Regions from separate parts of the Cobetia sp. 14N.309.X.WAT.E.A4 genome, predicted to be linked through region 3. Evidence: predicted binding sites of a transcription regulator. Region 3 holds the regulator's gene; each other region holds the start of a gene.
The links. Region 3 encodes PhoB, which activates phosphate uptake and scavenging genes when phosphate is short. Its sites were predicted from a motif close to TGTCATANNNNTGTCANA; they were not measured.
Positions count from the first base shown of each region.

Region 1: OW493_RS11145 (bifunctional 2',3'-cyclic-nucleotide 2'-phosphodiesterase/3'-nucleotidase) is a predicted target of PhoB. The motif match lies at 2,027-2,044, and genes of this name have one in related genera.
Region 2: OW493_RS02620 (glycosyltransferase family 1 protein) is a predicted target of PhoB. The motif match lies at 1,481-1,498, and genes of this name have one in related genera.
Region 4: OW493_RS17000 (NAD(P)H-quinone oxidoreductase) is a predicted target of PhoB. The motif match lies at 1,660-1,677, and genes of this name have one in related genera.

Region 1 covers NZ_JAPNXT010000007.1:88,697-92,159, forward strand. The annotation lists gene OW493_RS11135 (helix-turn-helix transcriptional regulator) at 1-588, opposite strand, end outside; gene OW493_RS11140 (MFS transporter) at 745-1,989, shown strand; gene OW493_RS11145 (bifunctional 2',3'-cyclic-nucleotide 2'-phosphodiesterase/3'-nucleotidase) at 2,130-3,463, shown strand, end outside.
Region 2 covers NZ_JAPNXT010000001.1:603,307-606,769, reverse strand. The annotation lists gene OW493_RS02630 (acyltransferase) at 1-286, shown strand, start outside; gene OW493_RS02625 (LysM peptidoglycan-binding domain-containing protein) at 273-1,223, shown strand; gene OW493_RS02620 (glycosyltransferase family 1 protein) at 1,562-2,719, shown strand; gene OW493_RS02615 (phosphatase PAP2 family protein) at 2,691-3,242, shown strand; gene OW493_RS02610 (alpha-ketoglutarate-dependent dioxygenase AlkB) at 3,318-3,463, shown strand, end outside.
Region 3 covers NZ_JAPNXT010000004.1:258,423-261,885, reverse strand. The annotation lists gene ubiA (4-hydroxybenzoate octaprenyltransferase) at 1-754, shown strand, start outside; gene phoB (phosphate regulon transcriptional regulator PhoB) at 982-1,671, shown strand; gene phoR (phosphate regulon sensor histidine kinase PhoR) at 1,679-2,974, shown strand; gene cysZ (sulfate transporter CysZ) at 3,080-3,463, opposite strand, start outside.
Region 4 covers NZ_JAPNXT010000020.1:5,609-9,071, reverse strand. The annotation lists gene OW493_RS17005 (lysophospholipid acyltransferase family protein) at 1-1,580, opposite strand, end outside; gene OW493_RS17000 (NAD(P)H-quinone oxidoreductase) at 1,767-2,735, shown strand; gene OW493_RS16995 (hypothetical protein) at 2,830-3,330, opposite strand.

The sequences.
Region 1 (3,463 bases), on a different contig from region 3:
GCTGATGCGGGTCAGCCGCGGGTCTTCGGGCAAGGGCAGATGCAGACGTTCGCTGGGCATGCAGGCCAGTTCTTCCAGCAGGACATCGACCAGCCGCGCTGTCGGCCCCTGTTCAGGATATGGCTGGGGCAGCTCCGCCAGACGCAGCACCAGCTCGCGTAGCAGGGGCGAGATCGACAGCGTACAGCTGTGGCTCGGCATCTCGAGCGCTCCGGGCTCGATGAACAGGTGGCACACGCGGCCGCCACGGGTCAGGTGGTTGCTGTGGGGCAGGTTGCCGGGAATCCAGACGCCGCTGTGCGGTGGCACCATCCACAGCCCTTCCGGCACGCGGCTGGTCACGACGCCATGCAGGGCGATGACCAGCTGTCCCTTGCGATGCTGGTGGATCGGGACTTCCATCACCTGCTGACCGGTATCCACATGCAGGGCGCTGGCCGGAATCTCGTAGATGTCCGGGTCATGTTCGCAGACGCTGCTGGAGAAGGGCACGGAGGAGTGACCGCTGGCGACTCCCGACGATGAGGTTGCGTCTCGCGTGGCAAGGGAAATCGGCGTCGCGGAGGTCCTAGAGGAGGTGGCTGACATGTCGGCTCGCAGATTGTCTGATTTCAGGTATCTGATGTCATGATGGCTCAATTCTGCAGCGATATTGGCGATTACGCTATCGTTAATCTGCGCGGGAATTCACCTTTGATGTGTCGTCCCGCTATCTGTCCGTTCCAAGTTCGCTGCGAGCGTCTCATGACTGAACTCTGCCACTCTTCTCCTGTTCGGCGATTGAGCCATCCTGCCGTGTTGATCGCCGGCATCCTGATGATTGCCATGAATCTGCGTGCGCCCTTTACCAGTATCGCGCCGTTGCTTGAGCGTCTGCAGGCGGCGCTGGGCTTCAATGCCACAGCGGCAGGGTTGCTGATGATTCTGCCGCTGTTGGCGTTCGTCGTGGCGTCCCCCTGGGTACCCCGTCTCGCACGGCATGTGGGGCTTGAGCGCAGTGTCTTCCTCGCCTTGCTGGCGATCGCCGCCGGCATCGTGCTGCGGGTGCAGGGCAACACGCTGGCGCTCTATGTGGGGATCGCCTTGATCGGGGCGGGCATCGCGGTGGGCAATGTGCTGTTGCCCAGTCTGGTCAAACGCAGCTTTCCCCGACACATCGCGCTGCTGACCTCCTGCTATGTGCTGACCATGGGCATCATGGCCGCCATCGCCTCGGCGGTGATGGTGCCGCTGGCGCAGGATAGTGCGGATGGCTGGCAGTTCGCGATGCTCATCGTGGTCATCCTGCCAGTGGTGACGATGGTGGTGTGGTGGCCACAGTTGTCGCATCGCTCCCTACCGACGGCGGCGAAGGAAGCCGAGAAGGTAGCCGAGAAGGGTGCCGCGCGGCCGGTGCGTCAGGCAGCCGTGTGGCACTCGCCACTGGCCTGGCAGGTGACGCTGTTCATGGGGATCAATTCGCTGCTGTTCTATACCGTCAACAGCTGGCTGCCGAGCATGCTGGCGGACAACGGCTTTTCCCCCGAAAAGGCGGGATCGTTGCACGGCCTGCTGCAGTTGGCTTCGGCCTTGCCGGGATTGATTCTGGTGCCTCTGATGCCGCGCCTGAAGGATCAACGTCTGATCGCCTTCGCGACGCCCTGCATGTCGCTGGCAGGGTTCATCGGGCTGTGGCTGATGCCGGGGTGGGCGCTGGTGTGGGTGCTGTTGCTGGGCGCGAGTTCCGGGGCCAGCTTCATTCTCGCCCTGTCGTTCATGGGGCTCAGAGCGCGCGATGCCATGCAATCGGCGTCGCTGTCGAGCATGGCGCAGACGCTGGGCTATCTGCTCGCGGCCATGGGGCCGCCGTTGATCGGGGCGCTCTACGATCGGCAGGGTGACTGGCAGCTGGCATTGATGGTGTGTGCCTCCCTCAGCGTGCTGATGGCGGGGATCGGCTGGCTGGCGGGCAGGGACCGCCAGTTGCCTGAGGCGTCGGCATCTGAATAATGGAGCGATGCCCTGAAGGGCCACAGGAACATCCCCCCATGACAAGGAAGTGAGAGATGGCGAATGCATCATCCGGAAGAAAAGGTCAGCCGGCCTCTGGTACCAAAGAGGCTGCGGGGAACACCCGGCGTCCGCGTGCAATGCGTCGCCTGCGGGCAGCCATCCTCGGTCTGGCCAGCATTGGGGGTGTCGTGATGATCGCTCAGCCAGCCAATGCCGCGACGCTGTCACTGCGGGTGATCGAGACCACCGACATCCACGCCAACGTGATGGATTACGACTATTACAAGGATCGTCCCAGCGTGCGCATCGGCCTGGTGAGGGCGGCGAGCCTGATCCAGCAGGCGCGTTCCGAGGTGGCCAACAGCGTGCTGCTGGACAACGGGGACCTCATTCAGGGCAGCCCGATGGGCGATTACATGGCGGCGGAAGGTCTCGAGGAGGGTGATGTCTTCCCGGCCTACAAGGTCATGAATCAGCTGGATTACGATGTCGGCAACATCGGCAATCATGAGTTCAATTACGGGCTCGAGTATCTCGAACGGGCGCTGTCCGGCGCGCAGTTCCCCTATGTGAACGCCAACCTGCTGGATGCCACGACCGGCGAGCCGTACTTCACGCCTTATCAGATCACCCCCCATGCCTTCACCGACAGTGAGGGCAACGCTCAGACGTTGAAGATCGGCTATATCGGCTTTGCGCCGCCGCAGGTGATGACCTGGGATCGCAAGCACCTCAAGGGGCGCCTTGTGGCTGAGGGCATCACCGAGAGCGCCAGGCGCTGGGTACCCGAGATGCGCCGGGCGGGCGCGGATGTGGTGATCGCCATCCCGCACTCCGGCATCTCGACTGACCCTTACCGGGTGATGGCCGAGAATTCGGTGTATTACCTTTCGCAGGTGGAAGGCATCGATGGCATCGCCTTCGGGCATGCCCATGCGGTCTTCCCCAGCGAGGAATTTGCCGAGGTGCCGGGGGCCGATATCGCCAAGGGCACCCTCAATGGGGTGCCGGCGATGATGCCAGGGCACTGGGGCAGCCATGTGGGCGTGATGGATCTTGAACTGAGCAATGACTCGGGCCAGTGGCGGGTGGTAAGTGGCCAGACAGAGGCACGCCCGATTCAGGTGGGTGGCGAGGCGCAGGTGGGGGAAGATGCCGAACTGGCGGCGTTGGTCGAGCATGAGCACGACGCCACGCGGGAGTACGTCAACCGCAGCATCGGTCGCGCCAGTGCGGCGATGAAGAGCTATCTGGCGCTGGTGCAGGACGACCCGACGATCCAGATCGTCAATCGTGCCCAGGCTGATTACGTCAAACGCTTCGTCGAAGGCGACCCGGACCTGGAAGGTTTGCCGATTCTCTCGGCAGCCGCGCCGTTCAAGGTCGGTGGCCGTCACAATGACCCGACCCAGTTCACCGAGATGGAGGCCGGCGAGCTGAGCTTCCGCAATGCCGCCGACCTCTATCTCTA
Region 2 (3,463 bases), on a different contig from region 3:
CGGCAGCGCTCAGGTGATCAGCATTCTCGGCGACCGCCTGTCAGGCATACTCGACGCCACGCTGGACTATCGTCACGCCAGCGCGAGCTTCTGGGAGTTTCTGTGTGGCAAGGGGGGAGATATCCATCTGGATATCGTGCAACGCCCGGTGGAACCCTGGATGCTGAACGGGGATTATCATGCGGACACTGCCTACCGCGAACGGTTTCAGCAATGGCTCAATCAGGTCTGGAAGGACAAGGATGCCCGACTGTCACGTGCAGGACACGACATTGAACAACTCTGACATGCCCCACGAGCCGCTGGGCGCTGTGCGCCTGGCCGTGGGCGCCATCTCGACATTTCTCCACAGGACATCTCGCGCGCCGCTGCGGCGACTGGCGTGGCTGAGCCTGGCACTGTGGCTGACAGGCTGCGCCACCGGCAGCTACTCCGGCTCACCGGCAGGCCAATGGATCACGATCCAGAAAGGCGACACCCTGGGGCAGATCGCACGCGACGCTGACATTCCCCTGTTGCGCCTCACCCGCTTCAACCCCGGCGTCAAGATCCGTGACCTCAAGGTCGGGCAGCGCATCCTGGTGCCCACCGCGCGTGAGCGTGCCCCCTCCGGTGGCCCCTATCGCTATCAGCTGCGCCCTGGGGACACCTACTCGAAGATAGGCCGTTACTTCGGTGCCAATCCTCAGCGCATCCAGACCGCCAACCCGGGGCTTCCCCCCAATGACCTGAAAGTCGGCACCCTGATCTCGGTTCCCCTCAATGGTGGCCCCAGCCGAAGCGCTTCCAATGCGCGTGCCAGCGGCGGCAGTCTCGTGGCACGCCCGGATCCGGGTCCGCTGAAGAAACCGCGTCAATCGTGGCGCTGGCCTGCCGCCGGCGAAGTCATCAGCGAATTCGGCACCAACCGCAATGGCCAACTGGCCCCGATGCGGATTCGCACGGCCAGCAATGGGGTCGCCAGCGCGCCGGCCAGCGGGGAAGTCCGCTTTGCCGACAACATGCGGCAATTGGGCAATGTGGTCATCCTCCACCATTCAGGCAATCTGCAGAGCGTATTGGCGCAGTGCGGAGAGATACTGGTCAAGGTCGGTCAGCAGGTCACGCCGGGCACCCCGCTGTGTCGCGTGGCACGTCGCAATGACGGCCAGCCTGAGCTGCTCTTCGACGTGCGCCATGGCGGCAAGCCGATCAATCCACGCGAGCTGCTCGAGAAACGCTGAAACTGGGGCTGCCGGTCTCACTGGCGAGCCCTTCAGGGGCTCGCCTTGCCAAACGAGCGTCGGGCATGCCTCGCCCACGGCGTCCTTCATGCCGCGCCTGTCGCCCCCGTGTCAGTTTCGGCCAGCGTGATTGGTTTTTGAGCTGTGACCTGTGACCGCCTTGAATCCGCTGCCTCCTGGCAGCATTGCCTGCTGGAGATTGCCCGCGGGAGATTGCCCGCTGGAGTGACCGCGGCTGCAACGACACCTGCGTGGGGTGTCATCACTTCGTCACCTCGCTGTTATGCAGGCGTCACTCCCATGGCCAATACTTCGTTCAAAGGTCATCAGGAGCCGTCATGGAGCGTATCGCCTTTGTCAGTGAAACCTGGCACCCGGAAATCAATGGCGTGGCTCACACGCTGAGCCATCTGTGCGATCAACTCATCACGCGTGGCTGCGAGCTGCAGCTCGTGCGGCCCGCACCCCGCGACGGCAGCCATGAACCACGAGTCGCGCAGGAGCTTCAGGTACGCGGCTTCCGTCTTCCGGGCTATGACACCGTCCAGATCGGCGCCCCTGCCCTGAGACGGCTGACGGCCCTGTGGCGCCAGCATCCGCCCTCCGTCATCTACATCGCCACCGAAGGACCGCTGGGGGTCAGTGCCCTGATGGTCGCGCGTCGCCTCGGCGTGCCCGTGGTGGCAGGCTTTCATACCAATTTCGACCAGTACAGCACCCACTATCATCTCAGGGCGCTACGCCCCTTGGTACGTCAGGGGCTGAAGCACTTCCACAATGCCGCCAACCTGACACTGGTCCCGACACGCACCCAGGCCGCCACTCTCGCGCAACAGGGCTTCAAGCATGTCCGGGTCGTGGGACGCGGGCTGGATTGTCAGCGCTTCTCGCCCGTTCATCGCAGTGAAGCGCTGCGTCGCCAGTGGGGCGTCGGCCCTCAGCAGCCCGTCGCACTGCATGTCGGCCGCCTGGCGGCGGAAAAGAACATCGAGCTGTTGATTCGCAGCTACGAGGCCATGCAGGCCGTGCAGCCGGATATCGCGCTGGTACTGGTGGGCGATGGCCCGCTGCGCGAACGCCTTGAGCAACGCCTGCCGGAGGCGATCTTCGCCGGCTTCCAGACCGGCGAGGCGCTGGCTGCCCATTACGCCAGTGCCGACCTGTTCCTGTTCCCCTCGCTGTCGGAGACCTTCGGCAACGTGGTGCTGGAAGCCATGGCCAGTGGATTGGCCGTAGTGGCCTTCGACTACGCGGCCGCTGCAGAAGTGATCCGCGATGACCACCAGGGGTTGCTGGCCCCCTGCACCCAGCCGGACAGATTCATCGAACAGGCAGTGGAAGTCTGCCAGCGACCAGCGCGTATCGCACGTCTCGGAAGAGCGGCCCGTGTACGCGTCGAGCCCATGGCCTGGAGCCAGGTCGCCGAGCATTTTCTTGCCTGTCTACGCCTCGCCGAGGAGAAGCCCGATGCACGATCGCAGCCTTCCCGTCTTTGAGCGACTCGACCTGCTGGAGTGGCGGCTGTGTCGCCAGGTGGCACGTCTGGCGCTGTATCGGCCGATCCTGACCCTCTTTCGCGTGGTCTCGCGCCTCGGTGACTGGCCCGTCTGGTTGCTGCTGACACTCAGCCTGCCCTTCCATCACGTGCAAGGTGGCTGGTTGATGCTGGAATTCGGACTGGCGGCGGGGGCCGGCGCCCTTTTGTATCGCGCCCTCAAGACCCGGCTGTGCCGGGAACGCCCCTTCATCACCTTCACGACCATCCAATGCACCATGCCACCGCTGGATCGCTACAGCTTTCCAAGTGGCCATACACTGCATGCGGTGCTGTTTGCCAGCCTGACGGCTCAGCAGCTACCGGAACTGGCCATTCTCGTCACGCCGCTTGCCATGTTGATCGCGCTTTCCCGCGTGATCCTGGGACTGCATTACGTCAGTGACGTACTGGCGGGGGCGCTGCTGGGACTCGGGCTGGCTGAAGTGGCCATTCTGAGTCTTGAGTCCCTGACAGGACTCTGAGCCCAGTGCACGCTCTGTCGGCGGCAGGCCACCTTCGACTTGCCGACAGTCAATTCGCTCTGGCAAGCTCGCCTCATGACGATATCCTCCGAGGCCGGCGACCTGTTCGCCACGCATCCTCAACACGCCCCTTCCCGCACCCCGCCAAGCGGACAGCGACCGGCCGGCCTGCCGGACGACTGGCAGACACTGGCCCATGGCTGGTATCGCCATCCACTGCA
Region 3 (3,463 bases):
TGGGCTACCGGACCGCGATACGCTGCTGATCTTCGTGGCTGGTGTCTATCTGATGCGTGCCGCCGGCTGCGTGATCAACGACTACGCGGATCGCCACTGGGACAAGCATGTCGAACGCACCCGGGATCGCCCGCTGACCTCAGGACGCATCACGGAGCGCGAGGCGCTGACCCTGTTCGGTGTGCTGGTCGCGGCCGCCTTCGTGCTGGTGTGCTTCACCAACCTGACCACGGTGCTGCTGTCGATCGTCGCCGTGCTGCTGGCGGCCAGCTATCCGTTCATGAAGCGCTTCCATCATCTGCCGCAGGTGGTGCTGGGCGCCGCCTTCGGCTGGGCGATTCCGATGGCCTTCGCGGCGACGCTTGAGGAGGTGCCGACCTATGGCTGGTGGCTGTTCGCGGCCAACCTGATGTGGACGGTGGCCTACGACACCGCCTATGCGATGGTCGATCGCAATGACGATCTCAAGGTCGGCATCAAGTCCACCGCCGTGCTGTTCGGCCGCGCCGACACGCTGATGATCGGTCTGCTGCAGCTGGGCATGCTGGCGGTGTTGATCGGCATCGGCCTGCACCTGGCGCTGGGCATCTTCTACTGGCTGGGGCTGGCCGCGGCGGCCGTGACCTTCGTCTGGCAGCAGCGCCTGATTCGCGAGCGGGAGCGTGGCCCCTGCTTCCAGGCATTTCTCAACAACCACTGGTCCGGCCTGCTGATCTTCGCGGGCATCGCGCTGGCGACCTGGCCAGCTGCCTGACCCCTCTTTCCGGCCAACGGGCCCGAGTCCTCATCCGGTCTGCCAGCGACCTTCCTCGTGCGGCGAGGCGTGACATTCACACCTCGCGAGAGTTGAGGGACTCGCTGGCAAGCCGGGCGGCAAGCTGCCAAGCTGGCCATTGTCATCTCACTGTCATATAAGCAGGTTGTAATCGTCATCGACTTGTCATTCTGGCGCGTGCGCCGACTGCTGCATGGGATCTAGCGATGAGCTCCAAGACCGTACTGATTGTCGACGACGAATCCTCGATACGCGAGATGATCGCCGTCGCCCTGGAAATGGCGGATTACCGCGTGCTGGAGGCCGACAATGCCCAGGACGCCCACGCCATCGTCGTCGATGAAAAGCCCGATCTGCTGTTGCTGGACTGGATGATGCCCGGCACCAGCGGGCTGGAACTGGCGCGCCGCCTCAAGCGTGACGAGACCACGGCGGAGCTGCCGATCATCCTGCTCACCGCCAAGGGCGAGGAAGACAACAAGATCCAGGGGCTCGAGGCCGGGGCGGACGATTACATCACCAAGCCCTTCTCGCCACGCGAGCTGGTGGCACGCCTCAAGGCCGTGCTGCGCCGCACCACGCCCAAGGGCGTCGAGGAGTCGGTGGAAGTCGAGGGTCTGATGCTCGACCCCGCCAGCCACCGCGTGACCGCACACGGCAACTCCCTGGAGGTCGGCCCCACCGAATACCGCCTGCTGCAGTTCTTCATGACCCATCAGGAGCGCGCCTACACCCGCAGCCAGCTGCTGGATCAGGTCTGGGGCGGCAATGTCTATGTCGAGGAGCGCACCGTGGACGTGCACATTCGTCGTCTGCGCAAGGCGCTGGGCGAGGGGCATCAGCACTTGATCCAGACCGTCCGCGGTACCGGTTATCGCTTCAGCGCCCAGGCCTGAGACGCGGATGCGCTACTGGACGAACGAGCTATGGCGGCTGGGCTATCTGGCGGGCGGCTTCGGGCTGGTCGGCGGACTGCTCGGCCTGCTGGGCTGGGGCCTGGCGCTGGGGCTGGCGCTGTACCTGTTCGTCCATCTCAAGCACCTCAAGAGCCTCTACACCTGGCTGATCACCAACCCCCATGAAGAGCCGCCGCCCGGCGATGGCGTCTGGGGGGATCTGCTCGATCGTCTGTATCGCTACCAGAAGGGTCAGCGTCAGGCGCAGGAGCGACTGCGCAGTATCCTCAACCGCATCCAGGAATCCTCGGAAGCGATGCGCGATGGCCTGGTGATGCTCGACAACCACGGCGACATGGAGTGGTGGAACAGCGCTGCCGAGCAGTTGATCGGCCTCAAGGCCAGTCACGACCGCGGCCAGCACGTCACCAACTATCTGCGTGACCCCGTGTTCATCGATTACTTCAATCGGCTGGCCTATCGTGAGCCGCTGACCCTGCAATCGCCGCTCTCCGACAACCTGACCCTGCAGATCTCCATCACCCTGTTCGGTGACAACGAGCGCCTGGTGATGGTGCGTGATGTCACCCGCCTCTACCGTCTCGAGGAAATGCGCCGCGATTTCGTGGCCAATGTCTCCCATGAGCTGCGCACGCCGCTGACGGTACTGGCCGGCTACCTCGAGACCTATTCCGACTATGCCGATGACCTGCCCCCGCGCTGGCAGCGTGGCCTGGGACAGATGCAGAGTCAGACCGACCGCATGCAGCACCTCGTCGAGGATCTGCTGACCCTGTCGCGCCTGGAGACCGACGAGCTGTCGGGCGAAGGACGTCGCATCGACATGGCACAGCTGCTGACACGTATCCGGGAAGATGCCGAAGGCCTCTCGAAGGAGCGGCATGTCATCACGGTGGAGGTCGAGCCCGGACTGGCCCTGATGGGTGAGGAGCAGGAGCTGAGAAGCGCGATCTCGAATCTGGTCTTCAATGCGGTGCGTTACACGCCGGAAGACTGCCACATCACGCTGCGCTGCCAGAGCACCAGCGAGGGCGTGATGGTCGAGGTGGAGGATGACGGTGACGGCATTGATCCCGTGCATCTACCGCGCCTGACGGAGCGTTTCTATCGCATCGACAAGGGACGCAGCACCGCCACTGGTGGCACCGGGCTGGGACTGGCCATCGTCAAGCATGTGCTGATCCGCCATCAGGGCCGCCTGGAGATCGACAGCCTGCCCGGCGAGGGCGCACGCTTCCGTTGTCATTTCCCGGCGGAGCGTCGCTGCGCGACGACTGCCTGACGGTTGCAGCCCCACTGACACGAACGCCCCGCCGCGCCCTCTGCATGAGGTCACGGCGGGGCGTCGTGGTATCTGCGTTCGTCAACGCTCGCGATAAAGCCTGGCTCAGCGGCGCGGGGCAGGCAGCTGTCGGTAGTGGCTCTGCCACATCAGGACGGCACCCGCCACGGCCCCGGGAATGAACAGCAGGTTGGCCAAGGGCACCAGCGTCAGCACGAACACGGCACCACCGAAGGTCAGTGACGGCCACCAGCGCGCCTTGAGACGCTGCTTCATGTCACCGAAGCTGACCTGATGGTTGTCCATCGGATAGTCCAGATACTGGATCGCCATGCTCCAGGCTGAGAACAGCCCCCACAGCAGCGGTGAGAGCAGATTCAGGCCCGGAATGAAGCCGAGAATGAACAGCGCGATCATGCGGGGAATGAAGTAACCCAGTTTGGCCATCTCGCGCCCCAGCGAGTCGATCCCGATCTTCACCAGGCCACG
Region 4 (3,463 bases), on a different contig from region 3:
GCGTACTGCTTGTAGAGGGTCGGCACCGTCACGCCCATCGCGTCCAGCTGGGCGCGCAGGCGACGGAAATCACCCTCGGCATCCTGACCATCGAACAGACGCTCCGCCTCATGGGCGGCTCTGCCCGGTGCACTCTGCGCGACCGGTGCCCGTGCACGCGCCAGTCCCTCCTCATCCCCGTAGTAGTGGCGGTAATAGCTGACGATCAACGCCCGAGCAGCCTCCGGGTAGCTGTTGGAAAGCGTGACCGGGCCGAACAGCCAGCGAATCTCGGGGTGACGGCGCAGATAGGCACCCAGCCCCTGCCACAGGTAATCGAGACTGCGGCGCCCCCAATAGCGTGGCTGCACGAAGCTGCGCCCCAGCTCAAGGCCGTCCTGCATATGCGTGAACATCTCCGGCGTGAAGCGGAACAGCGTCGGGCTGTAGAGCCCCTTCTCGCCATGCGCCGCCATGATCTTGCCCACCTCACCGATGCGATAGGCCCCGGCGATCTCGAGATCGGCGTCATCCCACAGCACCAGATGACGGTAATGCGCGTCGTAACGGTCGATGTCACGACGCTCTCCCGTCCCTTCGCCGACGCGGCGGAAGCTCAACTCGCGCAGCCGACCGATCTCGCGCATCACGCTGGAACCGGGAAAGGCATCGAACAGGTAGATCTTCTTGCCGTCGCGGGTCTCACCCAGCAGCTCACACGGCGTCAGTTCCTCACGCAGCGCCTGGCGCTCCTCCGGATGACCGATGGCCTTCTCGGTCACGAACAGCCCGCGCTTGCCGCGTCCGATGCGATAGAGATGCTTGCGCAGCAGGCGTGTCTTGGCATTGGTGCTCAGGGCATCACTGTCGAGACGCGCCAGCGGAATCAGTTCCCCGATGCGCAGCTTGAGCTGACGTTCGCGCTGGCGAAACATCTCGTGGGCCAGCAGCGGCGTGCCGAGGCCACGGTTGATCGATGACAGGGTGTAGAAGAGCGTCGAGTTGCGACCACTGACGTGAATCGGCAGTACCGGCGCGTTGGTCTTGCGCGCGAAATGCAGGAAACCCGACAGCCACTTGCCGTCACGCGGCCCGGTCGGCCCTGCGCGCGAGACCTCTCCGGCCGGGAAGATGATGACGGCCTCTTCATTCATCAGTGCCTCGCAGATCTGGGTGCTGCTCCTGCGATACCCGCGGCGACTGAGGTTGTCCAGCGGCAGCAGCAAGGGCGCCAGCGGCTCGACCTTCATCAGGATGTCGTTGGCGACGATCTTCACGTCACGCCGCACCTCCCCGACCAGTTTGAGCAGCGCGAGCCCGTCCAGCGAGCCCAGCGGGTGGTTGGCGACGATCACCACTCGCCCGTAGGCAGGGATGTTCTCGCGCTCCCGCGAGGAGACGGAGTAGGCGAAGGAGAAGTGATCGAGCACACGGTCGATGAAGTCGAAACCGCGCAGACCGGCATGCTCGGCGAGGAAGGCATTGATCTCGCTCTCGTGAACCAGACGCCGCAGCAGCGCCAGCGCCGGGCGACGAATCAGAGGGTGGCGCCTGGCAAAGGCGGGATACTTGGCGGCGATGACACGGGCGGTATCGATCATGCTCACTCCTTTGCGCAACGCGGTGCGTCACTCGCAGTCTGAAACAGAGGCTTGATATCACGTCAGAATCGCGCCACTTCATGACAGGTGCGTCACAGTCCCCGTACAGTGAGATGACAGACATCCGTCTGAGGACGGAGCGATCACAGCAAGGCAGCCACGGTTGCCAAGCCAAGGAGATAGCGAATGTATGCGATAGCCGTCGAGAACGAGGCGCTGGTCTGGCAGGAAACCGAGGCCCCTTCAGGTATCGCCTCGGACGAGGTGCGTATCCAGGTGGCCTGGGCCGGCGTCAACCGCGCGGATCTGATGCAGCGCGCCGGGCAGTATCCGCCCCCGGCCGGGGAAAGCGAGATTCTCGGTCTCGAGGTCAGCGGCACCATCCTCGAGGTGGGCAGACACGTGGAACGCTTCCAGGTGGGGGACCCGGTCTGCGCCCTGCTGGCAGGCGGAGGCTATGCCGAAGAGGTGGTGGTCAATGCCCTGCAGGTACTGCCGGTGCCGGAGGGCTACGGCCTGCGTGAGGCGGCCGCCCTGCCGGAGATGTTCGCCACCGCCTGGCTGAACCTGTTTATCGAGGGCAACCTCAAGCACAAGGAACGCGTCCTGCTGCACGCCGGGGCCAGCGGTATCGGCACCACTGCCATCCAGCTGTGCGGCCTGTTCGGCCACCCCTGCTTCGTGACCGTCGGCAGTCAGGAGAAGCTGGACACCTGCCTGCGGCTGGGGGCCGATGCCGGCTGGAATCGCCACGATGGCAGTTTCGTCGATGCCGTGAACGAATGGGGCGGCGCCGACATGATTCTCGACCCGGTCGGCGGCGGCTACCTGTCAGGCAATCAGCAGGTCCTGAATCAGGATGGCCGCATGGTATTGATCGGCCTGATGGGCGGACGCATGGACGAGCTGGATCTGGGGCGCATGCTGATGAAGCGCCAGCGGTTGATCGGCTCGACCCTGCGTTCCCGCTCGCCCAAGGGCAAGGGCATGGTGCTGGATGCACTCTATGTCCACGTCTGGCCACGCCTGGCGCGAGGCGAGATACGTCCGCATATCGACAAGAGCTGGCCGATCCAGGACGCCGAGGCTGCGCATGCCTATGTGCAGGACAACGCCAGCACTGGCAAGGTGCTGCTGGCGGTAAGCGGGGCCTGAGTCCGTCGTCGACTGGCAGAACGCAAGAAGGCAGCCCGATGGGCTGCCTTCTGCAGGGGCTTTCACGCCGGTCATCTTTCGCCGGGCTGAACGCTCAGTCGTTGCGCTCGATGGCCTGGGCCTTCTGCCAGGTCAGTTGCAGCAGACGGGCATCATCTCCAGCGCGATGGCGCTGGATGCCGCCTTCGGCGATCACGGCTTCCTTGAGCTCGGCCCAGCGATTCAGCTGCTCCTCATCCAGCAGCCGGCGCAGCGCTTCCAGCCGGAAATGCGGCAGCATGCCGGCATGATGGAACAGCAACGACAACCAGGTATTGTCGTAGCCCCAGCTATCGCTGTACGCGATACGTGTCTCGCTCAGCTCATCATTGATCCACTGCGCCACTTCCCGCACCGGGCGACCTTCACGTGCCAATCGGGCGCGTGAAATGCCATGCAACAACTCAGCCTTGGGGTCCCAGTGCACCCACTCTTCCAGCGGCTGGATGAGGAAGGCACAGCTGCTGCCATCGGTACGCGCCAGACCGATCTCGATCGGGTAGCTGCCGCGGCCAAAGCCGGAGGCTTCAATATCGAGCAGAATAGGCAGCGTCACACGCGTCTCCCACGGTATCTCAGGCAGCCAAGGACCAGGCAAGAAGGGGTTGAATGTCTTCAGGTTACGGGAATTGCCCCCCGTTTGGCGAGTCCTGCTCATCCGGTTGGCATCAGAAGAGACGGAGACGACA